2 regions of the Exiguobacterium sp. U13-1 genome follow, and region 1 is predicted to be linked to the other one. Evidence: predicted binding sites of a transcription regulator. Region 1 holds the regulator's gene; the other holds the start of a gene.

Evidence for each region. The regulator LexA, encoded in region 1, represses DNA repair genes until DNA is damaged. The targets are predictions, from matches to a motif close to CGAACATATGTTCG.
Region 2: the regulator LexA is predicted to act here: its motif matches at 9,189-9,202, upstream of ESP131_RS04625 (Y-family DNA polymerase).

The regions. Positions count from the first base shown of each region.
Region 1 covers NZ_CP015731.1:1,590,971-1,606,567, forward strand. The annotation lists gene ESP131_RS08055 (GNAT family N-acetyltransferase) at 1-74, shown strand, start outside; gene ESP131_RS16640 (hypothetical protein) at 123-299, opposite strand; gene ESP131_RS08060 (AzlD domain-containing protein) at 392-718, opposite strand; gene ESP131_RS08065 (AzlC family ABC transporter permease) at 697-1,398, opposite strand; gene dhaK (dihydroxyacetone kinase subunit DhaK) at 1,553-2,521, shown strand; gene dhaL (dihydroxyacetone kinase subunit DhaL) at 2,546-3,148, shown strand; gene dhaM (dihydroxyacetone kinase phosphoryl donor subunit DhaM) at 3,141-3,509, shown strand; gene ESP131_RS08085 (hypothetical protein) at 3,589-3,909, opposite strand; gene glpK (glycerol kinase GlpK) at 3,984-5,486, opposite strand; gene ESP131_RS08095 (MIP/aquaporin family protein) at 5,530-6,231, opposite strand; gene ESP131_RS08100 (metal-binding protein) at 6,418-6,888, opposite strand; gene lexA (transcriptional repressor LexA) at 6,920-7,534, opposite strand; gene yneA (cell division suppressor protein YneA) at 7,743-8,033, shown strand; gene ESP131_RS08115 (YneB family resolvase-like protein) at 8,079-8,732, shown strand; gene ESP131_RS08120 (DUF896 domain-containing protein) at 8,846-9,082, shown strand; gene tkt (transketolase) at 9,355-11,325, shown strand; gene ESP131_RS08130 (YneF family protein) at 11,450-11,680, shown strand; gene ESP131_RS08135 (ABC transporter transmembrane domain-containing protein) at 11,801-13,552, shown strand; gene ESP131_RS08140 (ABC transporter ATP-binding protein) at 13,549-15,312, shown strand; gene ESP131_RS08145 (SH3 domain-containing protein) at 15,384-15,597, opposite strand, start outside.
Region 2 covers NZ_CP015731.1:884,027-899,623, reverse strand. The annotation lists gene ESP131_RS04680 (sugar ABC transporter ATP-binding protein) at 1-33, opposite strand, end outside; gene ESP131_RS04675 (sugar ABC transporter substrate-binding protein) at 30-1,112, opposite strand; gene mtnA (S-methyl-5-thioribose-1-phosphate isomerase) at 1,124-2,173, opposite strand; gene mtnK (S-methyl-5-thioribose kinase) at 2,170-3,336, opposite strand; SAM riboswitch class I at 3,416-3,519, opposite strand; SAM riboswitch class I at 3,725-3,826, shown strand; gene ESP131_RS04660 (2,3-diketo-5-methylthiopentyl-1-phosphate enolase) at 3,897-5,087, shown strand; gene ESP131_RS04655 (2-hydroxy-3-keto-5-methylthiopentenyl-1-phosphate phosphatase) at 5,084-5,743, shown strand; gene ESP131_RS04650 (methylthioribulose 1-phosphate dehydratase) at 5,740-6,360, shown strand; gene ESP131_RS04645 (1,2-dihydroxy-3-keto-5-methylthiopentene dioxygenase) at 6,377-6,913, shown strand; gene ESP131_RS04640 (arsinothricin resistance N-acetyltransferase ArsN1 family A) at 7,038-7,526, shown strand; gene ESP131_RS04635 (MBL fold metallo-hydrolase) at 7,587-8,342, shown strand; gene ESP131_RS04630 (pentapeptide repeat-containing protein) at 8,411-9,049, opposite strand; gene ESP131_RS04625 (Y-family DNA polymerase) at 9,225-10,547, shown strand; gene ESP131_RS04620 (YolD-like family protein) at 10,531-10,860, shown strand; gene ESP131_RS04615 (ZIP family metal transporter) at 10,912-11,724, shown strand; gene ESP131_RS04610 (undecaprenyl-diphosphate phosphatase) at 12,082-12,918, shown strand; gene ESP131_RS04605 (LemA family protein) at 13,026-13,619, shown strand; gene ESP131_RS04600 (TPM domain-containing protein) at 13,616-14,353, shown strand; gene ESP131_RS04595 (DUF1294 domain-containing protein) at 14,371-14,634, shown strand; gene ESP131_RS04590 (EAL domain-containing protein) at 14,814-15,597, shown strand, end outside.

The DNA.
Region 1 (15,597 bases):
TGCCGTTATGTCCCTTTGCGAAAAAAGAGTTTGAACAACAGCCTTCCTATCAGGATGTACAAGCGAATACGTGAACACAAAAATCTCCTCTAGTCTCTTAAGACTAGAGGAGATTTTTTAAATCATTGTTTATGATCCCTGATTTTCATTTTGCGAGAAACCATCATCGCACCGAAATAGGCGACGACGTACAGCACGATCAGTCCTTGTTTTAGCATATAAGGTAGATCCATTTGACTCGCGATTATAAAAATGGCGCACAGCAATATCAAATAGGGTATAAACTGCTTATTTGGCATATCAGGACCTCCTTCACTATCCATTTATTTCTATTTAAGGATAGCACAAGATGGATATCAAATTGTGCTACATAAAAGAAATAGTAGATTTGTTATAGATACAATCGTAGAAACGCCATCGTGACAACACCAGTCACGACCGTCCAGGATAAACTTTTACTGAAAATCGCGACCGCCATGGTCGGTAATGCTGCGAAGACATGAAGCGTCGAAACCGTCGGAAACGCCTCATCTTGAGCGATGAGGAGATTTTGAAAGAAGAGGGCACCAAGCAGACAGACCGGAATGAACGAGAGCCATTCTGTTACGAGGCGCGGTAACGTCAGTCCATGAAGGACGAGAAACGGTAAGACGCGTGGAATCCAAGTGACGAGTCCACAAACTAAAAAAAGAGCAATTAATTCTGGGCGGATTTCCATCGTGTGATCACGACTCCTATACTTGCACCACCGAGCGTCGCGCAAAGAACGGCGACTTCTGGAGAAAAGTAGCGCATGGTTATGTAAAGCAATAGTAAGACAATCAGTAAAAGAAAACTATTCACGACAATACGGGAACGTTCCCCTTCAAACTGTAAGTATAATAAGCCGATGAACATCGCTGTCAGGGCAAAATCGAGACCGAAGCGCTCGGGATCAGGGAACCAGCTGCCAACAAGGGCGCTGAGAACGGTTGCGACGATCCAACTAAAGTAAGCAGTCAGATTCAAGCCATGCATAAACGACGGGGAGAGCTTCCCTTTTTGGGCAGTATTCATCGCGACAGCGAACGACTCATCCGTCAGTAGCGTTCCAGTACCGAGGCGGTCGCGGAGATGGCGTGTCTCGACATGTGGCGCAAGCGTCAGACTCATTAACAAGTGCCTGAGATTGACGATGAACGTCGTCAGAATGATGGCAGAAGCAGGACTATTTAATAGTAAGAGACTCGTGATGATGAACTGGGCGGCGCCGGCATAGATGAAGACGGACATGAATCCGACTTCAAGAGGGGATAAGCCGGAGGCACGACCGACGATCCCGGCTGAGAAGCCGATGCCGATATATCCGAGGACAGTGGGTAGACAGGCACGGACACCTGCTTGAAAGGCTGATGACATTCGAATCCTCCTCTTTTTTTAGAGCATAGCATTCATGCGGGATATCGTCACCAACTGGTCAATATTTTCATCATTTTTTTCGACATATTCGACTTGATTTGGTGGTAAAGACTAAGTGGTACGGCAAAATCAGTTAGGTAAAGGAGCGTTTTTCATGCACAAATTAATGAAAGATTCAAACCGGTTCGTTTCAGACATGGTCGACGGACTCGTACTAGCTCACCCTGATTTGTATAAAAAGGTCGAAGGGGTCAATGTCGTCGCGCGGAAAGTGCCGCTTGACGGAAAAGTTGGTCTTGTCTCTGGTGGGGGAAGTGGGCATGAACCGGCGCACGCGGGATTCGTTGGTGACGGTATGCTTGCTGCGGCTGTTTGTGGGGAAGTCTTCACGTCACCGACACCGGACATGGTGCTTGAAGGCATTAAGGCAGCCCATGGTGGGAAAGGTGTCTTACTCGTCGTCAAGAACTACTCGGGTGATGTCATGAACTTCGATATGGCAAAGGAACTCGCTGAACTCGAGGACATCGAAGTCGACACGGTCGTCGTCAATGATGACATCGCGATCAAAAAGGAAGAGGATCGTCGTGGGGTTGCGGGAACGGTCTTCGTCCATAAGATTGCCGGAGCTGCAGCTGCAGAAGGGAAATCACTGAGTGAAGTCAAAGCAGTCGCGGAAAAAGTCATCCAGGGCGTTCGTTCGATCGGAATGGCACTCTCACCATGTTATATGCCAGAGAGTGGCAAGCCAGGCTTTGAGTTGCATGATGACGAGATGGAAATCGGAATCGGCATCCATGGTGAAAAAGGACTTGAACGAAAAGCAGTCGCTTCCGTTGATGCGATCGTTAAAGAGTTGCTCGATCGTCTGACAAAAGAGGTACCAGACAAAAAAGTCGCAGTCATGGTGAATGGGATGGGTGGAACACCAGAATCCGAACTGTATATCACGTATAAATACGTCGCGGAAGAACTTCAGGCACATGGTTACGAGATTGCCCGTTCGTTCGTTGGAAACTATATGACGTCGCTTGAGATGCACGGATTCTCAATTACGCTCTTACCAGTGGATGATGAACTGCTTGGTTATCTCGATGCAGAAACGAAAGCGATTGGATTCTAATTTAGATAAACGGGGTGTACAAAGATGAAGTTGACGACGGAACAGTTACGAAGCGCGCTCATCAAAGCAGCGGAACAGATTGAACAGCACAAGGATGAATTGACGGACCTTGACCGGGAAATCGGTGACGGGGACCACGGGATCAATATGTCACGTGGCTTCCAAGCAGTCCAAAAGACGTTAGAAGAACACGGCGAATATGAGGATTTAGGAGCTCTATCGAAAGAAGTCGGGATGACGCTGATCAAGACGGTCGGTGGGGCGTCCGGTCCTTTATACGGAACAGCCTTCGTTAAGTTCGCTGGTGCGTTCAAAGGGAAAACGGAAGTCGAAGGTGCGGAACTCGCGGATGCTTTTCATGAAGCGACGGAAGGCATCAAATCGCGTGGAAAATCGGAATTCGGTCAAAAGACGATGGTCGATATCTGGACACCGTTCCAAGAGGCGCTCTCGCGAGAAGGGGATTTGAAAGCGGCAATCGATCAAGCGCTTGCTGATACGAAAGCGCGCATCGCAACGAAAGGGCGCGCGTCTTACTTCGGTGAAGCGACGGAAGGCGTCCAGGACCCAGGTAGTCTATCGAGTGCGTTGTTACTCGGCGAAATCGCGGAGGTGCTTCATGGTTAATCTTGTACTCGTTTCCCATAGTGAAAAACTTGCGACTGGACTAAAGGAACTGTTAGCAGAGATGGCACCGGATACGCCAGTCTTAGTAGCGGCAGGTCTTGAGGACGGTAGCATTGGAACGGACGCGACGCGAATCGAAGAAACACTAAATACACTGGACGATGATGGAGTCGTCTTAACGGATATCGGTTCTGCGACGATGAACACGGAATTGGCCCTTGAACTATATAGTGGCGAACGGACAGTTCGGTTTATCGACGCACCACTCGTCGAAGGCGCGTTTTTAGCAGCTGTTCTTAGCGGGCAGTCGAAATCCGTTGATGAGATTGAAGACGGATTGAAAAAAGAGTTTAGCAAATAAGGATCAGATTCCCCTTTGCGATTAGGCGAAGGGGGAATTTTTTTAATGAAAGATGATCGTCGATCTTATGCGTGACGATTTAAAACGACGAGAGCCATTTTTCTAACCACTCTCTAGGTAAGCGAATTGTAGCTAAATCAATGGTTTGTAATTCATTTAGAGAATAACTGTTAGCAAGATAAAGATCCCATTGTGCATCGATATCGTTCGCTACTTCAGTCGCTTGCTCACTTAACGGATAGCTCCCACGTCCGTCGGTTGCGATATGGTAATGATTGTTATGGTACACGTCGGTCATGTAGCGGTAACACCAATCCGCCAGTTCTTCAAGTGTGATGTTGCCATCCAGCGCGTCCTGAATGCATGCTTTTAGTTGTTGATCCGAATAGGTAAGATTCATGATACACCCCGCATTATGTTTCTATAGAACAGTGAAAACCCGGTCCCTCTGCAAAAGGGACCGGGTCAATTGTTTTATTTTGATGGTTTGAAGACCATTGTCGCTTCCACTGCTTTTTGCCATCCGGCATAGCGTTGTTCACGATCGTCTTCTTTCATCTCTGGTTTGAACTGGTGATCCAGCTTCCATTGTTTTTTGATCTCCGCTTTATCTTTCCAGTAACCAACAGCTAATCCAGCAAGGTAGGCTGCACCAAGTGCTGTCGTTTCGTTGATTTCTGGACGATCGACAGGAACGCCGAGGATGTCCGATTGGAACTGCATCAAGAAGTTGTTCGCTACTGCACCACCGTCGACACGAAGTGTCTTCAGTTCGATACCAGAATCTTGTTCCATCGCTGTCAACACATCGCGTGTTTGATAAGCGAGTGATTCAAGCGTTGCACGAACGAAGTGTTCCTTATCTGTTCCGCGTGTTAATCCGAAGATTGCTCCGCGTACATCTGAATCCCAGTATGGCGCACCAAGACCAACGAAGGCAGGAACGACATAAACACCGTCTGTTGAGTCGACTTTCGTTGCGTAACCTTCTGAATCTTTCGCATTTTTCAGCATACGGAGTCCATCACGGAGCCACTGGATCGCAGAACCAGCGACGAAAATAGAACCTTCCAGCGCATATTCCACTTTTCCATCGACGCCCCAAGCGATCGTCGTCAAGAGTCCATGATCAGAAGAAACGGCTTTCTCGCCTGTGTTCATGAGCATGAAGCAACCTGTTCCGTATGTGTTTTTCCCTTCACCCGCTTCGAAGCACGTTTGACCGAAGAGTGCTGCTTGTTGGTCACCCGCAATACCAGCGATTGGCACTTCGTAACCGAAGAAGTGATACGGTACCGTTTTGTCGTAGACTTCACTCGACTGACGAACTTCTGGCAACATGGAAGCAGGAACACCGAGGATATCGAGTAACTCTTCATCCCATTTTTGTTCGTAGATGTTATACATCAATGTTCGTGAAGCGTTCGTGTAGTCCGTGATGTGCGTTTTTCCACCAGACAGTTTCCAAACGAGCCACGTATCGATCGTACCGAAGAGCAATTCACCGTTCTCTGCTTGCTCACGTGCACCTTCGACATTGTCGAGGATCCATTTAACTTTTGTGCCAGAGAAGTAGGCATCAATCAGAAGTCCTGTTTTGTCGCGGAACTTCTGGTTCAAACCTTGTTCTTTTAAGTCGTCACAGATACCAGACGTTTGACGCGATTGCCAAACGAGTGCGTGATAGACCGGTCTGCCTGTTTCTTTGTTCCAGACAACTGTTGTTTCACGTTGGTTCGTGATGCCGATTCCAGCGATTTGCTCAGGTTTGATATCTGCTGTCCCGAGTGCTTCGGCCATGACGGCAAGAATCGAACCCCAGATTTCGTTTGCATCATGCTCGACCCAGCCTGGTTGTGGGAAGTACTGTTTGAATTCCCGTTGTGCCGAGTTGACGATTTTCCCATCGTGATCGAAGATGATCGCACGTGAGCTTGTCGTACCTTGGTCGAGTGCTAGGATATACTTGTTTTCCATTTCGAAATCCCCCTTGAGCGGTATGTGTTAGTGAGATGTGATCTTAGTAGATCAATTGATAGATGAACACGGCAATCGCTCCACCGATGATCGGACCGACGACAGGAATCCATGAATAGCCCCAGTCAGATGAACCTTTATTCGGAATCGGTAGGATAGCGTGCGCGATACGCGGTCCAAGGTCACGAGCCGGGTTGATGGCATACCCTGTTGTACCACCGAGCGAGAGACCGATAACGACGACGAGTAAACCGACGATGAGTGGTTTTAAGCCATCTCCGAACGTTGTTAAACCAAGTGCCAAGATACCGAAGACGAGAACAAATGTCCCGATGATCTCAGAAATCAAGTTCGACGGCGTATGACGAATCGCTGGACCTGTTGCGAACACACCGAGTTTTGCAGCTTGATCATCAGTCGCTTCAAAATGTTTCATGTAATGAAGCCAAACGAGAATGGCGCCGATGAAAGCTCCGACAAGTTGTCCGGCAATGTAGATCGGAACGTCTGCCCACGGTAGGTCAGAGTTCAAAGCAAGTGCAATCGTCAATGCGGGGTTCAAGTGTGCTCCACTTTCAGCAGCGACGAATGCTGCTGTCATGACGGCAAGACCCCAAGCGAATGTGATGACGATCCATCCGCTGTTTTCCGATTTCGTCTTTTTCAAGACGACACCGGCGACGACTCCATCCCCGAGCAGGATGAGGATCATCGTACCGATCATTTCCAATACAAAGTTATTCATGCAAAAACCCTCCCTTTGGATTAAAGCAGATAATGGCCTTTCTACTTTAAATTACTCCGAATTGAGAACGTTTTCAATACATATAATTGAAATATAGGAATGGAAATTTTTTATTTTGATGTTTAAAGATACGAAAAAGTGGATAAGAAAACACCTCATTCTGCTTGCAAGCAAGCAAAAGAGGTGTTACCGACGACGTTTTTTTCTTTTTTTAGGTCGAAACCAACTGCTGGAATAATCTAGTAGGATATGAATCGTACTTGCCACCATGATACCGACGACGAATGCAGGCAAGGAAGCGAACCACGAATCAATCGTAGCAGAATCAAGAACCTGAAAATATAGACTTAAAAATAGTAGCGGAATCAGAATCGCAGCACTGTAAAGAAGCCGGATGATGTCTCCGATGATCAGTCCATGTGACCAGATCGATCGGTGAGGCATGATCTTGACATACGGCATCCACAAGACTCGAAATGGTCCAAAGCGATAATACGGTTCTGACTTTAAATCGAGGTCGGGTGACAACCAAAGAGTACCAACAGCGATGCCAATGGCGGTCGGTAACCAATCGGTTTGTTGCGTTGCGACCGAATACGCAACGTAACCCGTCAGTGCGACGGTATTGACGGTATCATGTACATTTCCTGAAGGCATGAAAAAAGACCAGTCGTAACTGGTCCCTCCGTCAATGAATCGTCCGATACACGCCGATTACCTTACCAAGAATGGAGACATTATCGAAATACATCGGATCCATCGAGTCATTTTCTGGTTGTAGACGTACCTGTTGATCTTCTAAGAAGAACCGTTTCACCGTCGCTTCGCTATCTTCGGTCATAGCTACGACGATTTCTCCGTTTTCTGCTGTGTTTTGTTGGCGCACGATGACACGATCGCCGTCAAGAATACCTGCGTTAATCATCGATTCACCATCGATCGTTAACATGAAGACCGTTTCGTTTCCTACATAATGTGCAGGGAGTGGGAACTGTTCTTCGATGTTTTCAATCGCTGTAATCGGAAGACCCGCTGTGACTTTCCCGATGACGGGAACATGGACGATGGCTTCCGTGATTTCTTCAGGCTTATCAAGCAATATCTCAATCGCACGTGGTTTCGTCGGGTCACGGCGAATCATTCCCCGTTTCTCGAGTCGATCCAAATGACCGTGTACCGTCGAGCTAGACGCGAGTCCGACTGCTTCTCCGATTTCACGAACTGATGGTGGATACCCCTTCAGTTTCACTTCAGAGACGATGTAGTCGAGAATCTCTTGTTGGCGCTTAGACATTTTCCGCATACGAATTGCCACCTCTTTCTGGATTGAAGTTTGAAATGTAAGAATATATGTTTCTAGATTCACTATAACATAGAACAAATGAGCGTACAAACAATTGTTCGACATTTTGTGTTGACCGAACACGGGTTCTGTGTTTATTATGAGTTATGCGAACAATTGTTCCGCGAACATTTATTCTAAATCATTCATTTCATATTTGGAGGGATTCATGATGATTCATACGATTCGTACTCATGCTTTTTCAATTCTCTTCTATGCATTAAGTATTGCCTTCGTGATCTTTTTACTCACACCACGCCCGGATGAAAAGGTAGCGCAACTGATGACCGCTTCCGTTACGGTCGATGAGAACGCTACAGTCGAACAAATTGCTGAAGTCTACAATGATGGTTCGATGTCAGATGAAGAATACGTCAACTGGTTGATCAAAAATAATGATGTCGAGACAAAACACGTCATCTCAAAAAGCAAAATCGTTGTACCAATCGCACAACAATGACAAAATGGAAAAGTTGTGAAAGAACGAACAGGGATGTGAGGTACGATGAAGGTCGTGATTTATTGTCGGGTGTCGACCGAAAAAGAAGCACAAGATAGTTCGATTGAACGCCAACGGATGGAGCTTTCCAAGGTCGCGTCTCAAAAGGGTTTTGATGTCATAGACATCGTCTCTGAAAAAGAGAGTGGATATGACGTTGATCGGGAAGGAATGCTGACGGTTCTTGACCATGTGACACGTGATGCGGTAGATGCGGTACTCGTGACAGATGACACACGAATTGGTCGGGGGAATGCGAAAATCGCTATTTTGCACACGTTTAAGAAGCACGGTGTTCGGTTGATGACACTTGATTCCGATGGAGAATACCAGCTTGCGGATGCAGAAGCAATGGTCCTTGAGATTGTCTCACTGGTGGAAGAATATCAACGGAAACTGCATAACGCAAAAATTGCGCGCGGCATGCGGCGAGCTGTTGAACAAGGCTTTCGCCCGGAACGAAATCTGAATCGCCAAGGAGAGAACTCTGGGCGTAGTCGAAAGGACGTACCGATCGAAGAAATCGTACGTCTTCGAGAGCTCGGACTGACGTTTTCAGATATCGCCATCACCTTGCGTGGGATGGGACATGATATTTCAAAAGCAACGGTCAATCGTCGATATCTTGAATACCGCGAACTGACACCTAGCCCGGAATGAAGAGCAAGTTACCCGTCGACTGACGCGGTTAACTTGCTTTTTTTTATAGCCTCTTTTAAAGTAAGGATACAATTGAACAACTCAAGTTTGAGTCGTACAGAAAGAGGGATTCCATGTTATCACAAGAACAATTAGATCGAATCAATGCATTAGCGAATAAATCAAAAGTCGAGCCGTTATCAGAAGCCGAAACGGCAGAGCAAAAAGAGTTACGTGCAGCGTATCTCGCAGCATTCCGTGGATCGTTCAAAAACCAACTCATGGGCATGAAAATCGTCGATGAAGAAGGAACGGACGTAACACCAGAGAAATTGAAACAAGCACAAGAAGAAGAACGGAATAAACAATAATCGTTTATTTCTTCTATAGTAAGGAAGAGGTCCCCAATCGGTGGATCTCTTTTTTGTTAGATTGGTTAGATAGGAAACATTGTACGATAGCAATACATCTTAATAGAGATCTTTCATCGATTCATACATCCTGTATGAGTCGGAAGAACGGCTATAGATAGCGCATTCATTTTAATGTGACATACTATTTAGAAAAGTTGTATCACATTTGAGAGTGTGCTAAAATGAGTAGGAATTTGTGAAAAAGAGAGAGGATGATTGTTTTGACGAACATGACGACAGTAGAACAATTAGCAATTAATACGATTCGTACCTTATCGATTGATGCCGTACAAAAGGCGAACTCGGGTCACCCAGGTATGCCAATGGGAGCAGCGCCGATGGCATTCTCGCTTTGGGCGGATCATATGAACCACAATCCTAAAAATCCAGAATGGTTCAACCGCGACCGTTTTGTACTTTCAGCCGGACACGGTTCGATGCTTCTCTACTCACTCCTCCACCTATCGGGATATGATCTATCAATGGATGATCTTAAATCATTCCGTCAATGGGGATCAAAAACACCAGGTCACCCGGAATACCGTCACACGGCTGGTGTAGACGCAACGACAGGTCCACTTGGTCAAGGGATTGCAATGGCAGTTGGTATGGCGATGGCAGAGCGTCATCTTGAAGCAAAATACAACCGTGACGATCTCAACGTCGTCGATCACTTCACATACGGAATCTGTGGAGACGGAGACTTGATGGAAGGTGTCTCAGCTGAAGCGGCTTCACTCGCAGGTCACCTTGGTCTTGGTAAATTGGTCGTATTGTATGATTCAAACGATATCTCACTTGATGGCGATCTCGATAAATCATTCTCTGAAAACGTCCAGAAGCGCTTCGAAGCGTACAACTGGCAAGTCATTCGCGTAGAAGACGGAACGGATATCGATTCGATTTCGAAAGCAATCGCGGCGGCACAAGCAGAGACGACAAAACCAACATTGATCGAAGTCAAGACAGTCATCGGTTTCGGTTCACCGAACAAATCAGGTAAATCGGCTTCTCACGGTGCACCACTCGGTGAAGCGGAAATCAAATTAACGAAAGCAAGCTACATTTGGGATCACGAAGAGTTCTACGTGCCTGAAGAAGTTAAGTCATTGTTTGACGAGCGGATCGTCCAACGTGGTGCTTCTGCAGAAGACGCATGGAACGAGACGATGAAACAATACGAAGCAGCTCATCCAGAATTGCATGCTGAACTCGTTCGCGCGATCGCAAACGAATTGCCAAGCAACTGGGAAGCAGATCTTCCGACGTACGACTTGTCATCGAAAAAAGCGACACGCCAAACGAGCGGTGAAGTCTTGAATGGTCTTGCGAAGAACGTTCCGACATTGTTCGGTGGTTCAGCTGACCTTGCAGGATCGAATAACACGATGCTCAAAGGCGAAGCAGATTTCGATATCGAACCAAGCGGTCGTAACATCTGGTTCGGTGTACGTGAATTCGCAATGGCTGCGGCTGTCAACGGTATGGCACTTCACGGCGGCGTCATTCCTTACGGCGCGACATTCTTCGTCTTCTCGGATTACCTCCGTCCAGCGGTTCGTCTTGCTGCGTTAATGGGACTTCCATCAATCTTCGTCTTGACGCACGATTCGATTGCTGTTGGTGAAGATGGTCCAACACACGAGCCAGTCGAACACTTGATGAGTTTCCGTGCAATGCCGAACGTCACGATTTACCGTCCTGCAGACGGAAAAGAGACGATCGCAGCATGGAAAACAGCGGTTCAAGCGAAAGACAAACCGACACTTCTCGTCTTGACACGTCAAGGTCTTCCTGAACTTGAAGGTACGACGACAGAGGGCGCTGAAAAAGGTGGTTATGTCATCGCTGGTGATGTGACGAAAGCTGATACACTCTTGCTCGGTACAGGTTCAGAAGTTCACCTTCTTGTCGAAGCACAAAAAGAACTTGGTGAGTCAGCAGCTGTCGTTTCTCTTCCATCATGGGAAGTATTCGAAGCACAGTCAGCAGAGTACAAAGAATCAGTTCTTCCAAAACACATCACGAAGCGTGTCGCAATCGAAGCAGGCGCTTCACTCGGTTGGTACAAATATGTAGGAACAGAAGGACAAGTCATCGGAATCGATCGTTTCGGCGCATCTGCTCCTGGGGACTTCCTCTTGAAAGAATACGGCATGTCTGTTGAAAACGTATTAGCAACAGTCAAGCAACTCGGATAATCACTTCCGGAGAAAACGGGTCCGATCTTACGTCGGGCTCGTTTTTCATCTATTATCATCTATGCAAACAATTGGAATTATAGTATAGTAAAAAGCGACGTTTTAAGTTAGAGGAGGAAGCAACTTGGCTACATGGATTTGGATTTTAATTGCCCTTCTTTGCTTGGTAGCAGGTGTCGCCCTTGGTTTCTATATCGCTCGTCGATACATGATGAACTACTTGGAGCAAAACCCACCAATCAACGAAGATATGATTAAGACATTGATGATGCAAATGGGTCAAAAGCCATCACAAAAGAAAGTCAACCAAGTGATGCGTTCAATGAGTGGTTCAATGAAATCACCTAAAAAATAAGCTGTACGAAAGGGGACCGAATGGTCTCCTTTTTGTTTGCTATTTTTTAGAAAGAGAACTAATCTAAAATGTGAGACTATTTCAAATAATCATAGGATTTAAAAAAGGGGGGAGACTTGAATGGGAGTCTTCAGGAAACTCGGTTGGTTTTTCCGACGAGAATGGAAAGCGTATAGTCTTGGGGTCGTCAGTTTGATTTTTGTGGCAGCGTTAGAACTCATTCCACCGAAGATCATCGGGACGACAGTCAACGGTCTGAGTGAGGGAAGCTTGACGAAAGATGATTTGATTCGTCTCGCAGGTACATTGTTGCTCATCGGGGTCGCGACGTACATCATTCGTTATTTTTGGCGTTTTTATATCTTTGGGGCATCGATTCGTCTCGGTCGATTATTACGCAGCCAACTGTATGGGCATTTTTCAGACTTAGATCAATCGTTCTATAAGAAATACCGGAGCGGGGATTTGATGGCGCATGCGACAAACGACGTACAAGCGGTATCGATGACAGCGGGTGCCGGTATTCTAACACTCGTCGACTCGGTGACGATGGGGAGCTTTGTCATTATCACGATGGTCACGACGATCAGTTGGAAGTTGACGCTCGTATCACTCCTACCGATGCCGCTGATGGTCTATTTGACATCACGTTACGGTAAGATGTTGCATTCGCGTTTTCATGACGCACAGGAAGCCTTCTCCGATTTGAACGATAAGGTCGCGGAAAGCATTAGTGGTGTCCGTGTTTTAAAGGCAACAGGAGAAGTCGAGTCTGATGTACAGACGTTTACGGATCTATCGGATGATGTCGTCCAAAAGAACCGTCGTGTCGCAAAAATCGATGCTTTATTTGACCCGACGATTTTTGGATTAGTCGGTCTATCGTACATCATCGCTGTCGGATATGGTGCTTACTTATTACAACAAGGTGAAATCCGAATCGGTGACATTGTCTCATTCACTACATATCTTGGTTTATTGACATGGCCGATGCTCGCCTTCGGTTGGTTGTTCAACATCGTCGAACGGGGTCGTGCTTCTTACGATCGGATCGAGCGGATGCTTGCGATCGAACCGGAAATTAAAGACGCGAAGGAAGCAGCAACGAGTGTTTCCTCACCAGAACTCCACGTTGGGATTGAGCGTTTCATCTATGATACGCAACCGGTCTTACAAGACATCGATGTGACGTTGGAGCCCGGTAAATCGCTCGGCATCGTCGGGAAGACGGGTGCCGGGAAATCGACGTTCGTTCGCTTATTGTCTCGCGAATACGACGTCAAACAAGGCGCCATCACGATTGGTGGACGAGACATCAAACAATTGACACGTGACACCGTCCGTCGTCAAGTAGCGATTGTTCCACAGGATCATTTCTTATTCTCCGCGTCGATTGCCGACAATATTGCCTTTGCAAAACCGGATGCATCAATGGAAGACATCATGGAAGCGGCACGTATTGCAGCAGTCCATGATGATATTCTCGGGTTTAAGGAAGGGTACGCGACGATGGTCGGGGAGCGTGGGGTGACGTTATCCGGCGGTCAAAAACAACGGATCTCGATTGCCCGGGCATTATTAGCAGACTGTCCGATTTTAGTGCTCGATGATGCCTTGTCTGCGGTCGATGCTAAAACCGAGGAAGCGATCATCCATCACTTCCGCACGGCGGATCACGATCAGGCACAAATCATCGTTGCCCATCGCCTGTCGGCTGTGTCGCATACCGATGAGATCATCGTCCTTGAAGACGGTCGAATCATCGAACGAGGCACACATGAGCAATTACTCGCTCATGACGGTTGGTATAAAGAGACGTACGATCGCCAGCAACTAGAATCACTCGTCGAACAAGGAGGGCGTTCCGAATGAATCATGATATCAATGAAAAAGCCGTCCTGAAGCGATTGCTTGATTTCGTCAAACCGTTCAAGAAGCAAGTCAGTATCGCCTTCGTTCTCCTGTTCATCACGACAGCAGCAAAACTCGGAGGACCGTATCTCGTCAAGATTTTCATTGATGAATACGTCGCACCGGGTACGTATCCGGTACAGGAAGTCGCACTCTTGTTTACAGCGTACTTGTTACTGCATACGACAGGGATTATCGTCGATTACTTACAGGCGTTCGAATTCCAAAAGATTGCCTTGCAAGTCATTCAACGCTTACGCATTGATGTGTTCCGGCATGTCATGCACTTACGGCTTGCCTATTTTGACCGGACGCCTGCCGGAGTGCTCGTGTCCCGGATCACGAACGATACGGAAGCGATCAAGGAGCTCTACATCGGTGTCCTGTCGACATTCGTGCAAAGCGGCGTTCAGTTGATTGGAACATATATCTTCCTTTATCTACTAGAGCCTCGACTCGCGACGATTGCGTTACTATTGTTACCGCTGTTTTATTTCATCATTTGGATTTACCGGAAGTATTCGACGAAGTATTACGCGGAAGTCCGCGATTTATTGTCGAAAATCAATGCCCAACTGAACGAATCCATCAACGGGATGGCAATCATTCAACAATTCCGCCAAGAAAAACGCTTGATGGCAGAGTTCGAGGAGACGAACGTCGCCCACCAGAATGGACGTTATAAGAATTTGAAGCTCGATAGTTGGTTGCTGCGACCAATCATTGATTTGTTACTCGCCATTTCAATTGCGACACTCGTGACGTATTTCGGTGTCCTATCGTTCTCGCAAACGGTCCAAGTCGGTGTCGTCTATGCCTTCATCAGCTACATGGAGCGGATTTTCCAACCGGTACAGCAAATCATGCAACGGTTGTCCGAGTTCCAACAAGCTGTCGTCTCAGCAGACCGTGTATTCAAGGTCCTCGATACGGATGAGCCAGAACCAACGAAACAGCTCGAAGGGGAGGCACGCGTATCGGAAGGACATATCGTCTTTGAAAACGTTCGCTTTAGCTATGACGGAGAAAAAGACGTCTTAAAAGGGATTTCGTTCGAGGCGAAAAAAGGACAGACGATCGCGCTCGTTGGTCATACGGGAAGTGGGAAAAGTTCGATCATTAACATCTTGATGCGTTTTTACGCGTACCAATCGGGTCGGATCTTGATCGATGGTCAACCGCTCGAGCAGTTATCGGAAGAAGAACTACGACAGCACGTCGGACTCGTGTTGCAAGATTCATTCTTGTTCACGGGAACGGTCGCTGATAACATTCGATTATTCGATAGTTCGATTTCCTTTGATCGTGTCGAAGCGGCTGCTAAATTCGTACAAGCCGACGGATTCATCAATCAACTCGACCAGCAATATGACAGTCCCGTTGCGGAACGGGGGGCGACGTTCTCAGCTGGGGAACGTCAGTTGATCTCCTTCGCACGCACGATGGCGCGAGATCCGAAAATCCTGATTCTCGACGAAGCGACGAGTTCGATTGATACGGAGACGGAAGAAAAAGTTCAAGTTGCACTTGAACGGATGCGTCAAGGACGGACGACGATTGCCATTGCTCACCGTCTATCAACGATTCAAGATGCCGATTTGATTCTTGTATTGCATCAAGGAGAAGTGATCGAGCAAGGCAATCACCAAGAATTGATTGCGCAAGATGGTCTGTATAAAAAGATGTACCAGTTGCAATCCGGTCATGTCACGGTTTCTTAAAAAATAGACATAAAAAATAGACATAAAAAAAGCCTGCCAGGCGATCTCGCCCGGCAGGTTGTTTGTTTTGATTAGTAGACTGTGACTGTGACGTTTTGGCGTCCCCAGTTGAGTGCTTCTTGTTGTGAACCAACGAGAAGGTCAAGTTTGTTACCTTGGATTGCGCCACCACGGTCGAGTACGATTGCTTCACCAATGCCTTCGATGTGCATACGTGTACCGATTGGGTATTGTGAAGAAGCTGCTACGATACGCATACCATTGTACGTGATCGTATTTGTAACG
Region 2 (15,597 bases), 710 kb from region 1:
AGTCATCTTCAAGTGATGATTGGTAGACGTCATTGTTTTTTATGGACGTCACGCAACCGGTCCATCCACGGCTCATTGAATTTATCCGACGTACTCCAACCTTTGATGATCGTATCGAGATTGTACATCGTCGTATCCTGCTTCAACGCCTTCTGCTCCACGAGTTTTGCGTCGAGATCAAAGCTATCCGGCGTCTTCTCGCCGGCAATTTTCTTAGCCAGTAATCGCATGTCCGTTTGTCCAATCAAGAATGGATCTACCGCACTCGTCGAGACCCAGTTACTGCCCTTTTCACGCATCAAGTTGATGTCCTGATTCGAGACATCGATCGAGATCAACGGAATTTCTTGACGTTTATTATCCTTAAGCGATTTGTATGCCCCTTTTGCGACTTCGTCCCATGCTCCCCAAACCGCATCAATGCTTCCTTTCGGGTATTTCGCGAGAATCGCATTCATCTTCGTTGCGATATCCCCTTGGACGTCTTGGAAGTTTGTCGGTCCAACCGTCTCAAGCGTTTTGATTTTGCCATCTGCTTCGTACGTCTTATAGATTTCCTGACGACGATCGAGTGGGGCAAAACCTGGTCCGAACCACAGTTTGATGACACGGACCGGCTTTTTGTCCGTCACCTTCGTCACTTCATCGAGCGATAGCTTCGCGAGTTGATGATCGTTTTGGAACGTTTCCGTCACACCTTTTAGCGCCGTTCCTTTTTTCTTCGTGACCGTATCGAACGTCACGACCTTCAGTCCTTTATCGACCGCCGGTTTGATCATGTCATAGGCGTAGTCTTCCTTGCCGTGCGAGATGATGAGCCCATCATAATCTTGCTGAATCGCTTGCGCGACAAGCTCCTTGAACTTGACGTCGTTCCCTTCTGAAATGAACGTGCTGACTTTAAAGCCGAGTGCTTCCCCTTCACTTCGTGCGCCATCAAGGAATTGTTTCGTATGGTCGTCCGATGCCAGGTTGCGGATGACGGCGATCTTGACGTCCGATTGAACCCCTTTTGGTACATCCTTGACGACCTTCGTCGTCGTCGCTTCTCCATTCGCACAAGCCGCTAGTAACAGTGCCGGTGCTAGGACGGCGTAAGCTAATTTTTTCATGACATATCTCCTTATCCGAGGGGTTGAAGCCCTGTTAATTGTTCAATCGTTTCTTCATTTGGTTGCGTGATGACACCGAGTTCCGTGATGATGCCCGTGATTAATGTGTGTGGTGTGACATCAAACGCTGGGTTGAAGACAGCGACTCCCGCTGGTGCTGTCGCGACACCTTGGATTGCCGTCACTTCCTGCGGATCACGCTCTTCGATTTCAATCGCTTCACCGGAAACGAGCGAGAAGTCGAACGTCGAGAGTGGTGCCGCGACGTAAAACGGAATATCGAAGGCTTGCGCGAGCAATGCCAATTGGAATGTTCCGATTTTATTCGCTGTATCCCCATTTCGTGTAATCCGGTCAGCACCGACGATGATCGCGTCGATTTGTTTTTCTTTCAACGTATGAGCGACCATGTTGTCCGTGATCAATGTGACATCGATGCCGGCACGTTGCAGCTCCCATGTTGTCAGCCGTGCCCCCTGCAGTAACGGTCGCGTCTCACTCGCAAAAACGGATAATTCAATGCCACGTTCTTTTGCGATATAGAACGGCGCAAGTGCCGTTCCGTAAGCAGCAGTCGCAATCGATCCAGCATTACAAATCGTTAGGATCCGGTCGCCTGACTGGAACAACTCCAACGCATGAATCCCGATTTGACGTGACGTCTGCGCATCCTGGTCATATAAGGCGACTGTTCGTTTTTCCAACCGTTCACGGATCTCTTCTACCGACGTTCCGTCTTGAATGATTGGATTCAATTGATCGAGGACATTTCGTAAGTTGACGGCCGTCGGTCGTGTCGCGAGTAACGTCGCTGATGTCTCAAGCAAAGCTTGCTTATAGATCGACAGTTCTGCTTCAAACCGGTACGCTTCCTGAACGAGTACGAATCCACCGAATAGGCTGATCGCAGGTGCGCCCCGGACACGCAATTGTTTGATTGCCTCAACTGCTTGCGCAAGATCAGTAATGACTTCATAGTGTTCTTCCTGCGGTAGACGTGTCTGATCAAGAATCGTCAAGACACGGTCTTCGTAACGGATACTTTGAACAAATGCACTCATCGGCTTAACTCCTCCGTTACGTCAAAGTTTCGTAAATCATCAAATGTCCGGCATTCTGTCCGACGTTTGATTAACGCTGCTCCTAGACGGAGGGCGTGACGTTTTCGCTCTAAGCGTTCCGTCGTTGAATCGATTGATTCTAAATCAGCGACTGGTGCGAGACCGATCGTCCGCCGAATCAATTCGCAACCGGCAAAGCCAAGGGCATCCTGTAAAATCGTACTCAGTACATCATCAACAAGTCCCGATGCCTGGAATGGTTCGACGGCTTCCCGTTCCCATAAGGCACGGAACGTTGAAGCAAACGTCAGCCAGAACGTATCGATGTCCTTGATTCTTGCGTCACGTCGTGTAGGGTAATCTGGATATGCCGCGAAGAAAAGATGGGCGATGAATTGCCCGACATCGAATCCGAATGGACCATAGAAGGCGAATTCTGGATCGATGACTTTCGTTTCCGTCGCCGAAGCGAAGATGCTTCCTGTATGTAGATCGCCGTGTAGCAACGCATCCCCTTTCGTGATGAAGAGTGCTTCGAGTTTTGCGACTTCGCGTTTTAACTCATCGTCTGCCCAAAGACGTGCCACTTCTTCCTCCAGTCCGGCTTCAATCTCGTTCGTCTCCGCGTCATGAAACGGATCTGTGAAGATCAGTTTTTCTGTGATATCGCACAAATCTGGATTGTAGTACGTTCGAGCAACACGTTTCTTTTCAACCGGACCAAGCGCAAAGTCCGATGTATGGAATAAAGTCCGAGCGAGATAAGAACCGATATGTTCCGCAAGCAACGGATACTGTTCACCCGCGAGCAGTCCAGTCCGAACGATCGTCAGATGTGAAAGATCTTCCATGACCGTATACGCCTCTTCGTGACTAGCATGAAAAACACGTGGTACGAACGGCACGGCATGCCGGGCGAATTCACGGAGTGCGGATTGCTCAATCCACGCCCGCTCGAGCGATAATGGCCAGCTCTCACCGACGACTTTTGCGTACGGGAGTGCTTGTTTTAGAATCAATCGATGTTCACCTTCTCGAATTCGGAAGACGAGGTTAAGATTCCCATCGCCAATCTCTTCTGCTTCGACGGCTCCGTCGCCGATCAGTCCTAATGAGCGGACCCGTTCAATCGCGTCCTGTTCTGTGAATGCTTTGTATGTCATCTCAGTTTCCCCCTAATGTAATACACGAAAAAGCGCCTCTTTTCGTCATCGAAAAGAGGCGCAGGAAAGTCACTGCGTCCTCTTATCTCTCAGACGAAACGTCTGTTGGATGTAGCACCGTGCCTAGTGGTCGGTTGCTGCGGCGTCATCGGGCCAATTCCCTCTGCCAACTCGCGATAAGAGTCGTATGTAGTTGTCGTGTGTGATATTGATTTGAATCTTACGCAATCGACTTCCTCGCTGTCAAATCGAAATCAAGCAGAAATCGATATCGTTTTCATGCCATATATAGAAAGAGTATTTTCAAAAAAATAAATTTTCTAAAAATAATTTGACAAGTGACGATTCTCATGTAAAAATTGCAATTAGATTTCACAATTTCATCCAATTCTTATCAAGAGCAGACGGAGGGACAAGCCCTACGATGTCGCAGCAACCGACCTTTTGGCACGGTGCTAATTCTTGCAGCTACTAAGCTGACAGATAAGAGTCCACGTTCGAATTATTCATGGTCTCTTGTCACTGACGAGAGACCATTTTTTTGTTGAAGGAGGAAAGACATGGCTTATATCACTGCTACTTATCAATTGACTGCCCGTGATCGACTCGAGCAACGCGCTGAACAACTCGCGCTTGGTCTGACAGTCGGTTCTTGGACGGAACTGAATCATCTCGAACAACAACAACTCGCCTCGTTCAAAGGGGAAGTCGTACATACCGAAGAGCGCGATGGCAAAGGATATATCACGATTCGTTATCCGGAACATAACGTGTCGCGCGACTTTTCTGCGATTCTGACGACCGTCTTCGGGAAACTCTCACTCGACGGTGAAATCAAACTAACGGAATTGCTATTACCCGATACATTTACGTCGGACTTTCCAGGTGCGAAATTCGGGATCGAAGGGGTCCGCTCCTTGATCGGTGTCGAAGATCGCCCATTATTAATGAGCATCTTCAAAGGAGTCATCGGACGGGATTTATCGTTCCTTCGTGATCAACTCGAAGGACAACTCGCTGGTGGGATTGACCTCGTCAAAGACGATGAGATCCTATACGACAATCCGTTGACACCGACGATTGACCGGGCACGAATCGGACGTGAGGTCATCGATGCTCACTTCCACCGGACCGGTAAACGTGCGTTATATGCGATCACACTCAGTGGTCCCGTCTTTACGCTCAAGGATCAAGCCAAGCGATTGATTGATGCTGGAGCGACCGCATTCTTGCTGAATACCTTCACATACGGACTCGACGTCTTACGCGAACTGGCGAGTGATCCGGAAATCAACGTTCCGATCTTCAATCATCCAGCATATAGCGGTGCGTTGATCGCTAGCCCGAATCACGGAGTCGCAGCTCCTGTCTTACTCGGCACATTACCGCGTGCTGCTGGAGCAGACTTGACGCTATTCCCGTCTCCTTACGGCAATGTCGCTTTGCCAAAGGATGTCGCTCGTGGCATCGCGGTCGAAGCGACCCGTCTCGGTCAGACGAAATCGATCTTCCCGGTTCCTTCAGCTGGTATTCATCCTGGACTCGTCGCTCAACTCGTACGGGACTTCGGTATCGATTCCGTCATCAACGCCGGCGGCGGCGTACATGGTCATCCGCAAGGTGCTGCGGCTGGTGTCATTGCTTTCCGTCAGGCACTCGATGCGGCACTCGCAAATGAATCCCTATCGGCGGCAGCATCGCGTCATGAAGAATTACGGATCGCCCTCGACGCTTGGGGGATCAAGTCATGACCGTACGGATTCTTTGTGACTTCGACGGTACGGTGACGACGCAGGATAACATCATCGCACTCATGCAGGCATTTGCGCCAGCGAGTGACTTCGAACCGTTGAAACGCGGCGTACTCGACCGGACGCTATCGATTCAGAGTGGCGTCGGGCAAATGTTCGCACTTCTGTCATCTGATGGGAAAACGTCTTATCTTGACTTTTTATTGGAGCGCGCCGTTATTCGCGACGGATTTTCGGAGTTACTTCAGTACAGTCGTCGTCAAGGAATCGATTTTTCGATCGTCAGCGGTGGAATGGACTTTTTCGTCGAACCAATCTTAGCGCCATTCCTTGAACAAGAACAGATTTACTGTAACGTCGCCGATTTCAGTGGTCCATTCGTCCATATCGATTGGCCAAACGCCTGCGATGCCCATTGCACGAACGGGTGCGGCTGTTGTAAAACATCCGTTGCCCGGACATTGCGTAAAGACGGTGACATCATCATCGTCATCGGCGACTCGGTGACGGACTTCGAACTCGCGAAACAAGCAGATCGTGTCTATGCCCGTGATTATCTGATCACGTTGTGTGAAGAAAACGATATCGCCTATACACCGTTTGAGACGTTCCACGATATCGTTCATGATTTAACACGAACGGAGGTGACAACATGACATTCATGCGACGGTATGAAGAGCTACGCGCCATCAAACAAGAGCTTGCGGCGCGCGATTGGTTCCCTGGTACGAGTGGCAATCTCGCCATTCGGACGTCCGGTGTTCCGGTTGAATTCCTTGTGACGGCAAGCGGAAAAGATAAACGGCAGACGACTCCTGACGACTTCGTTCATGTCGATGCGACCGGTCAATTAATCGGTGAGCAATCCGGGCGTCCTTCCGCTGAGACATTGCTCCATGTCGAGGTGTTCAATCGAACGGACGCTGGTTGTTCCCTGCATGTCCATACGATTGCGAACAATGTGATTTCGGAACTCTATGGCGATCAAGGCAGTATCACCTTTTCCGGACAGGAAATCATCAAGGCACTCGGTAAGTGGGAAGAAGATGCAACGGTCACGGTGCCGATCATTCCAAATCATGCGGACATCCCGACACTTGCCGCTGCTTTTGCACCGCATGTCACAGCAGACAGTGGTGCCGTCCTGATCCGCAATCACGGGATCACAGTCTGGGCACCGACCGCCTTTGAAGCAAAGAAACACCTCGAAGCCTTCGAGTTTTTATTCAATTACACGTTGACGTTGCAATCATGCCGTCAATCCATTCATTAAAAGGAGGAATTATCTCATGGCAACAGTCTTATTCCAAGAAACAAACACACGGTATACGGATCAAACGGAAGTCGCTGACTTCCTTGCGTCACGCGGCGTTCTTTACGAACAGTGGGACGTTTCGAAACTTCCAGCGCCTCTCGTTGAGAACTTCACACTGACGGATGCAGACAAACAAACGATTCTCGATACGTTCGCTCCCGAAATCAAAGACGTATCAGAACGTCGTGGGTATCAGACAGCTGATATCATCTCACTTTCGGATACGACACCGAACCTTGATGAGTTGCTCGTCAACTTCCAGAAAGAACATCATCACACGGATGATGAAGTTCGTTTCATCGTCAGCGGTCATGGCGTCTTCGCGATCAAAGACGAAGAAGTCGGCTACTATAACATCGAACTCAATCCTGGTGATTTAATCTCCGTTCCTGTTAACACACGCCACTACTTTACGCTTCAAGACGATCGTAAAGTCGTCGCTGTTCGGATCTTCGTCACGACAGACGGCTGGGTTCCGATTTACGAGAATGAGACGTCAACGGTCTCTTAAGATCGATAAAAGCGCTGTTTTCCTTCATATGAAGGGAATCAGTGCTTTTCTTATCGCACAAACATATCACTACATTGATACGTAACCGATATAATGAAGGAAAAGCGATGAGGAAGTGAGCGTCATGCATATTCGTCCCGTAACGGAACACGACTTACCAGCGATTCTTGCCATCTATAACGAAGGCATTGAAGATCGGATCGCAACGCTTGAAACCGACCAAAAGGACTTATCCTTCATGACCCAATGGTATGCGGAACGCACCGATCGATATGCCGGATATGTCGCTGAAGATGACACAGGTGTCCTCGGCTTCATTTCCCTCGATCCGTATAATCCGCGTCCTGTCTACGCATCCGTCGGTGAGATTTCGGTTTATATCACCCGGACTCATCGTGGACAAGGGATTGGCACACGTTTGCTTGAAACGGCTGAGCAACACGCCCGTGATCATCAGATGCATAAACTCATTCTCTTCACCTTCCCATTCAATAAAATCGGACAAAAACTCTATATCCGCTCCGGGTTCCGGATCGTCGGAACGTTTAAGGAGCAAGGACAGTTGAACGGTGAATATGTCGACGTCATGGCGATGGAGAAACGCTTGCGATAGGATTCATTGAATGCCAGACGGGGAATAGTTAATCCGAGTCATTGAGAGAGGATGAACCTAATGGATATTCAACAAATTCGTAATGCAACACTCGTTGTCACGTATGCCAATCAAGTCTTATTGATTGATCCGTTCCTCGGCGAAAAAGGCAGCTTGCCTCCCTTCGGTCAAACACCAAATGCCGTCGCTAATCCACTCGTCGACTTACCGGTCGATGTCAACACACTGCTCGATCCTGACGCTGTCTTCGTCACGCATCTGCATGCCGATCATTTCGATGATGCTGCAAAACAACTTCTACCCAAGCATTTGCCACTCTATGCGCAGCAAGAAGAAGACGCGCAGCACATTCGAGAAGCCGGCTTCACGAACGTTTCTTCCTTCGATTCCGGTGTAACGATCGGTGATATCCAGGTCCATCGAACAGGTGGACAGCATGGTGTCGGTGAAATCGGCGAACGGATGGGACGTGTGTCTGGGCTCGTCCTCACCCATCCGGACGAACCAACACTTTATATCGCCGGTGATACGATCTGGTGCGACGAGGTCGCGCATGCAATCGAACAACATACACCCGATATCATCGTCGTCAACAGTGGCGCCGCCCAGTTCTTGACCGGAGAGCCGATCACGATGTCACAGCGTGATCTCCTTGCCGTACACGAAGCGGCGGCGGAAGCGACGATCATCGTCTCGCACCTCGAGTCCGTCAACCACTGTCTCTTGCGACGTGATATGATTGCTGACTTTTTAGCCGCCTTCCACCTTTCTGCCCATTTCCTGATTCCAGAGGATGGCGAAACGATGTCATTTTAAGAACAGTAACCTTCACTAAAAAAAAGTCCTGCTTTTCGAGTAAAAATCGAAAGCAGGACTTCTTTTTGTTATGGAATGACAAGACCTAACAAGCGAGCAAAGGCGACTGCTTGCTCTTCCGTAATGACGGCACCTGGTAAAAATCGCGGATCAATCGTAATACCAGAGAGTTCCGTCTGCCGGAGATCGAGACCTTTTAACGGTGTTTCAATCCACTGGCTATCGGTAAGCCGGACCGCTTCGAGTTTCCACTGGGTCGGTTTCACTTCGAAGAACTGCGCTTCTTTCATCGTCGTTTCGCTCCAGTGTTGGTGACGGACCGTACTGCGAATGAACTGTGCGTAATCCGCAAGTCCTTCCTGAATCGTCAAATGGTCCAGCGTACAATCTTCGAACTGAACACCCGTCATCCGGCATCCGACGAAGGATACACGGTGAAAACGAGTTTCTTGGAAGTGACATCCCGTTAAGTCACACTGCTCAAAATGGATATCTTCGAACGAGCCACGGTCAAAGGTGAGATTCGCGAACGAGACATTTTGAAAACACACTTGATAGGCATCGATACGTTCTGTCAGTTCACTTGGCATCGACTCTTTCTCATAACGCGCTCCTTTCAGATACGGGTCATCGATTTCGACTTGATCGAAGGTCTCTAGCTGAAGCGTTTTCGGTAATTCTGGTAAACGGATATTGGTCTCTTTCAATGAAGGTTCCCCCTTTTTTCTCACCCTTAGTGTATCAAACTTCTTTTATATGAGGGAAAATCGTTCGAATTCCCCTTTTTCCAACAGTTTTTATTTTGAGACACTTTGAGACCATGCTATAGTCAAGGAAACCAAAATAAGAACATACGTTCTTTTATGTAAAGGAGTGATTCAGATGTTTCCTTCCGTCGTTTTACCACAAGATAAACGGATTTTTTGCGTCGACAGTGTGTCCTTCTACGCCAGCTGTGAATGCCAGTATCGCAATCTCCCTCCCTTGACGACACGCCTAGCGGTCGTCTCCGATTTAAAACGAAGCGGATCCGTCATTCTCGCTGCCACCCCTGCCTTAAAAGCACTAGGAATCAAGACAGCCGGTCGACTATATGAAATCGAGCAATTGCCATACGCTGTTCGTCGCACGATTCAACTTGTCGAACCACGCATGCTCGCTTATATGAAGACGTCAATTCGTGTCCTTGATGTCCTGCACCAATTCGCCCCACCTGAAGCGATCCGCGTCTATTCGATTGACGAAAGCTTCATTGACATGACCGGAACCGATCGCCTATTTGGTTCCGACCTGCAAGCTGCCCTCAAAATTAAAGAAGCGATCCTGAAACAGACCGGCATCCACGTCCGGATCGGGATTGGTCCAAATAACGTCATCGCGAAACTGACCCTTGATTTAATCGGGAAAAAAGAAGGCATCGCGCGATGTGGATATGCCGACGTCGCACGACGTCTTCATGATTTTCCGATTCGGAAGATGTGGGGGGTCGGACACCGTATGGAACAACATCTGCAGATGATGGGGATTGAAACAATCGGTGATCTTGCCATGCGCCCTGTCGAAGAGTTGCACGAACGATTCGGTGTCATCGGTGCCGAACTATGGCACCACGCTTGGGGTCTTGACGCGTCACCGACACTTCTTGCGCCTCGTCATCTGTTCGAGAAAGCCCCTCAACGGACGATCGGACACGGTGTGACCTTAATGCAGGACTATTATCAGTTCGAAAGCATTCGGAATGTGCTCAATGAACTCGTGCAGGATGTTGCCGCACGTTGTCGCTTTTCGAATCAAGTCGGCTGGACCGTTCACATCGGCGTCCGCTATTCTCGAAACGTCGTCCGAAGTGGTTTCTCCCGTCAAGTGCGGTTGCCTTATCCGACATCCGATGAACGAATCATTCTGCGTCACGTCTTACAATTATTCGAACCGAATTGGCTCGACGGAGAACCTGTTCGTTTTTTATCCGTCGCAGTGGGACATTTGACTGCCGATCAAGGCACCTTACAGTTGTCTTTGTTCGAGGATAATACGCGACTCTGGAAACGGCGACGTTTATTAAAAGCAATGGATGTTGTCAATCTTCGCTATGGAAAAGGGACGATTCGCCTCGCTGTCTCGTTTCTTGATACGAGTGTCGCCAAACGTCGTCTTCGTTTCGTCGGCGGTCATCCAGGAGGTGATCTTCATGACAGCGTATCGTGATCGAGGAAATTTAAAATGGATTCCTTTTCTCATGCCGGAACATTTGCAACTGTTGCGGGAATATTATGTCCAGATGCATCAGCTCGACTTGCCTGAAATTGATGAACAGTTGCAAGAATCATGGCACTTTCTGCTTCAAGAAGCTTTAATAGAAGGAAACGAACTTGAAATCACGTATTATAAGGAAAGTAGCTACGTGACGGTCGTCGGTTTCGTGGAACGACTAGAACCCGAACGTTCCGTTCTCTTTCTGCGCGGACGTGAAGTCATTGAAATTCCCTTCACACGAATCGTCCGGATCGAAAACGGGTAAGCTCTCATACAGATGGATGCTTTAAATCGTGCCCGGAAAGAAGGAATAGTCATGTTGGATTGGTTTACTTCCCTCCCCGTCGTCGTGCAAGCATTGCTTGCCGGAATGATGACGTGGGGGTTAACCGCACTTGGTGCGGCACTCGTCTTCGTCTTTACGACGATTGAAAAACGCGTCATGAACATGATGCTCGGTTTTGCTGCTGGCGTCATGATTGCCGCATCATTTTGGTCGCTGCTTGCTCCTGCGATCGAGTTCACGGAGCAGGATGGTGGAATCGCTTGGATTCCTGCCGCCATCGGTTTTCTCGCCGGTGGATTTTTCGTCCGTCTCCTCGACTTCGTTACACCGCATTTGCACTTATCCGCACCACTCGAGACAGCGGAAGGTCCTTCGACAGGACTCAAGAAAACGACGTTGCTGTTTCTTGCGATCACGTTGCACAACATTCCCGAAGGTCTTGCGATTGGTGTCGCTTTCGGTGCCGCCGCCTTGAACATGGACGGGGCGACCGTCGCCGGTGCCTTGACCCTCGCACTCGGTATTGGCATTCAGAACATGCCGGAGGGAGCTGCCCTATCGATCCCATTACGCGGTGAAGGGATGTCGCGCCGGCGCGCCTTTCATTACGGTCAATTGTCAGCGATCGTCGAACCGATTGCCGCGATGGTTGGAGCGGCTGCCGTCTTCTTCGTTCAACCGCTTCTACCGTATGCGTTATCCTTCGCCGCTGGTGCGATGATTTTCGTCGTCGTCGAAGAATTGATTCCGGAATCACAAGCAGAGAACGGATCCGATTTAGCAACACTTGGTCTGATGGTCGGTTTTACTGTCATGATGATTCTTGACGTCGCTTTAGGATGAGCCTGTTGCAAAACGAGTAGTGGACGATACCGTCTCCTGCTCGTTTTTCTTTTTGTAGATCCAGGCATATTCCAGTGAAACCAATCGATTTGAAGTTTTTCTGACCTTGTGTCCTAACAGAAAGATTTCCTTTTCTTTCATACTGTTTTAGTATGAATGGAAATGATCGAATTTCCTGATCTATCCGATGAAATCTAAATCCATGTATTATCTTATCCAAACGAATTTAAATCGTACAACGCGTCTTACACATCCAATCGTCTCTCAGACCTGCGCCCGATATTCCAATTAGTTCTATCTCACAAGAATAAAACATGATATGTTTTTACATAGCACATCATATAGAAGGAGATTACCATGACAATCATTGAACTTTTAAAAGCGCTCTTGCTCGGTTTCGTCGAAGGGATGACGGAATTTGCACCAGTCTCTTCCACAGGTCATATGATCATCGTTGATGACATGTGGTTACAAACAACGGAATTTCTCGGTAAATATTCCGCAAACACCTTTAAGATCGTCATCCAGCTCGGATCGATTCTTGCGGTCATTGTCGTCTTTTGGAAACGCCTCTTTAGCCTGATCGGTTTATATAAAATCGAAGGAGAACACGACGCATCAGGGACACACAAGTTAAAGCTACGTCACGTCTTGATCGGTCTTCTACCAGCTGCGGTTCTCGGGTTGTTATTCGAAGACTTCATCGATGAGAACCTCTTCTCGATTGAAACGGTCATCATCGGTCTTGCTGTCGGTGCCCTCTTAATGATCGCAGCCGATAAACTCGGACCAAAGGAACCGAAAACAACATCGCTTGATCAGATTACATATCGCCAAGCAGCACTCGTCGGTCTGTTCCAATGTATTTCCCTTTGGCCTGGCTTCTCCCGCTCCGGTTCAACGATTTCCGGAGGGGTCTTCCTCGGGATGAATCACCGGACGGCAGCTGACTTTACATTCATCATGGCTGTACCGATCATGTTCGGTGCTAGTTTCCTCTCGCTCGTTAAGAACTGGGATAATATTAATCCAGGCGACTTCGGTTTCTATGCCGTCGGTTTCGTTGCGTCGTTCGTGTTTGCCCTCTTATCGATTCGCTTCTTCCTGAAGCTGATCAACAAGATCAAACTCGTTCCGTTCGCGATCTATCGTCTCGTCTTGGCAGCCGTATTAGCTGTCATCGTCTACATGTAAGTCCTAACCGTTAGCTATTTTAGCTGACGGTTTTTTATTTTTTTGAAACTAATTCACTCGGTTAAGGGTATATAGGGATGAGACATACTTAAAGGAGTGAACGCCATATGGCACGCAGAAGTCGGAGTCGATCAAAACTCCCATTAATCATCGGAGTCGTTGTCGTCGTCGTGATTGCCTTTTTAGCAATCGGACAATACAACAGCCTCGTCAATGTAGAAGAAGATGTATCGAATAAATGGTCACAAGTCGATAACCAGATCAAGCGTCGTGCGGATTTAATTCCGAACCTCGTCGAAACCGTCAAAGGTGTCGCAGGTCAAGAAGAAAAAGTCTACGGAAAAGTCGCTGAAGCTCAAGCTGGTCTTGCGCGCGCTGCGTCAACCGAGCAGCGGATTGAAGCCGACCAACAAGTCACGTCTTCGCTTCGCGGATTGATTGCCTTGCAGACGACTTATCCAGAACTAAAATCAAGCGAACGATTCCAATCCTTGATGGACACGCTGGAAGGAACAGAAAATCGTCTTGGGATCGCTCGCAAGGATTACAACGATGCCGTGACGCTTTATAACAAAAAACGTCGGAGCTTCCCAACGGCACTCTACGCATCCGCCTTCGGATTCGAGAAAAAACCATATTACGAGATTTCAGACAGCGACCGAGAAAATCCGACTGTCGACTTTAACAGTGATTCGAAATGATTCGGCGGTGGACGCGACTTCTATTGAGCGCGTTCCTCGTCTTCTTCCTCTTCGTTCCGACAGCTAGTGCCGTTTCAGAACGAACGGGAGCAACGTTCTTCATTCAGGATGATGCTCAGCTGCTCACCCCTTCGGAAGAAGCCGAACTCGCGCAACTCGGTCAAGAACTCGAACAATATACGACGGCACAAGTCGTCCTCAAGACGGTTCCCGATCTAAAGGGACAGGATTTAAGCTCTTACGCCAATGAAACGTTTCGGCGCCAAGGCATCGGTCAAGAAGGAAAAGACAATGGTGTTCTTGTCGTCGTCGCTCCGAATGAAAAGGATCGCCAATTCCGGATCGAGGTCGGTTATAAACTTGAAGGGATTCTGACAGACATCACAGCCGGACGTATCCTCGATCAATATGCGGTTCCTTACAAGGAAAACGGTGAGTATGGAAAAGCAGCGTCCGAAACGTATAAAGCGGTCGTCAGTGTCATTTCAAAGGATCAGTCACTTGAATCACAGGATCCTCCGAAAACACAAAATGACGACGGACTTCCACTTTGGACGAAGATTCTGATCGGTGCTGGATTACTGATCTTATTGTTCCTCGATATGAAGTTCACCGGTGGTATGTTCTTCTTTGCAATTTTGAACATCTTCTCCGCGATCATGCGTGGTGGCGGTGGAAATGGTGGCAGTCGCGGTGGTGGCGGAAGTTCCGGCGGTGGTGGCGCCGAACGTTAGAAAAGGAGTCATTTTTCATGAGGATCATCTTAGGGTATTACCTCCTCCTGACACTCATCGGATTTGTCTCGATGTGGCAGGATAAACGTCGGGCGCGGCAACATGCTTACCGAACACCCGAAGCGACACTATTGACGATTGCTTTCCTCGGTGGTGCGCTCGGTTCTTGGATTGGTATGTACACAGTTCGGCACAAGACACGGAAAGCGAAGTTCCAATGGCTCGTTCCAATAGCCGCTATCTTGCATCTCGCTTTCTGGTTTGTTTACACTTCACAATAAAAGAATGTAACCGATAGAGAAGAGAACGTACGGAAATGTGTCCGTCGTCCCTTCTCTTTTTTGTATGAGGTCAATGATTATGAAGAATAGGTTTAATTTCTTTTTCTCTTAGGGTAAAGAATTTAACCAATTTAATAAATACATCTTTTTTCGATGTATTGAGAGGTGGACATCCCTTTATGTGGCATCCTTGCGCCGAATGTACGACATCAATCCGTTTTGTTGAAGCGGGAGCACTCCATATCCAATCACCAACGCCAGAAATCTATTCCTATCAATCGTTCGAACAGCTCGAACAGTTATTGACATCACTCTTACGTGTAGCGGATTATCCGGTCTCGTGTCGCGCCACACAATCACGTTACGTGACAGCACCCATCCTAGCTTCAGCACTTCTAGAACAACTGAAGCATCGGTCAGCGATCGATTTCATCCAGCATGGGGTCATGACGAGCCATCTACAACCGATTTATGATATCCAGCGCAACGTGCTCGTCGCGAACGAAGCCTTATTGCGAGCAGCAGATGATAACACGCCTATCTCGCCTGGTGTCTTGTTTTCGACGGCCTCGAAGATGGGACTTCATTCCCGTCTTGATCAGCGGGCGCGTGAAGAAGCCATCCGTGCGACGCATCATATCGGTGGCACAACAAAAACGTTCATCAACTTTCTCCCTTCGACGATCTATAATCCGGAGTACTGCCTGCGCCATACGTTTGAGATTGTCGAACGTTATCAAGTCGATCCGAGTCGGCTCGTCTTCGAAGTCGTCGAAACGGAAAAAATTGAAGACGTCAACCATTTGAAACACGTCTTCGAACAGTATAAGAAGCAAGGCATTCAAGTAGCACTGGACGATGTCGGCGCTGGTTTCTCGACACTCGATATGTTGTCCTTGCTTCAACCGGATTATATTAAAATTGATCGTTCCTTCATCGATCACTGCGATACGAACTCAGAAA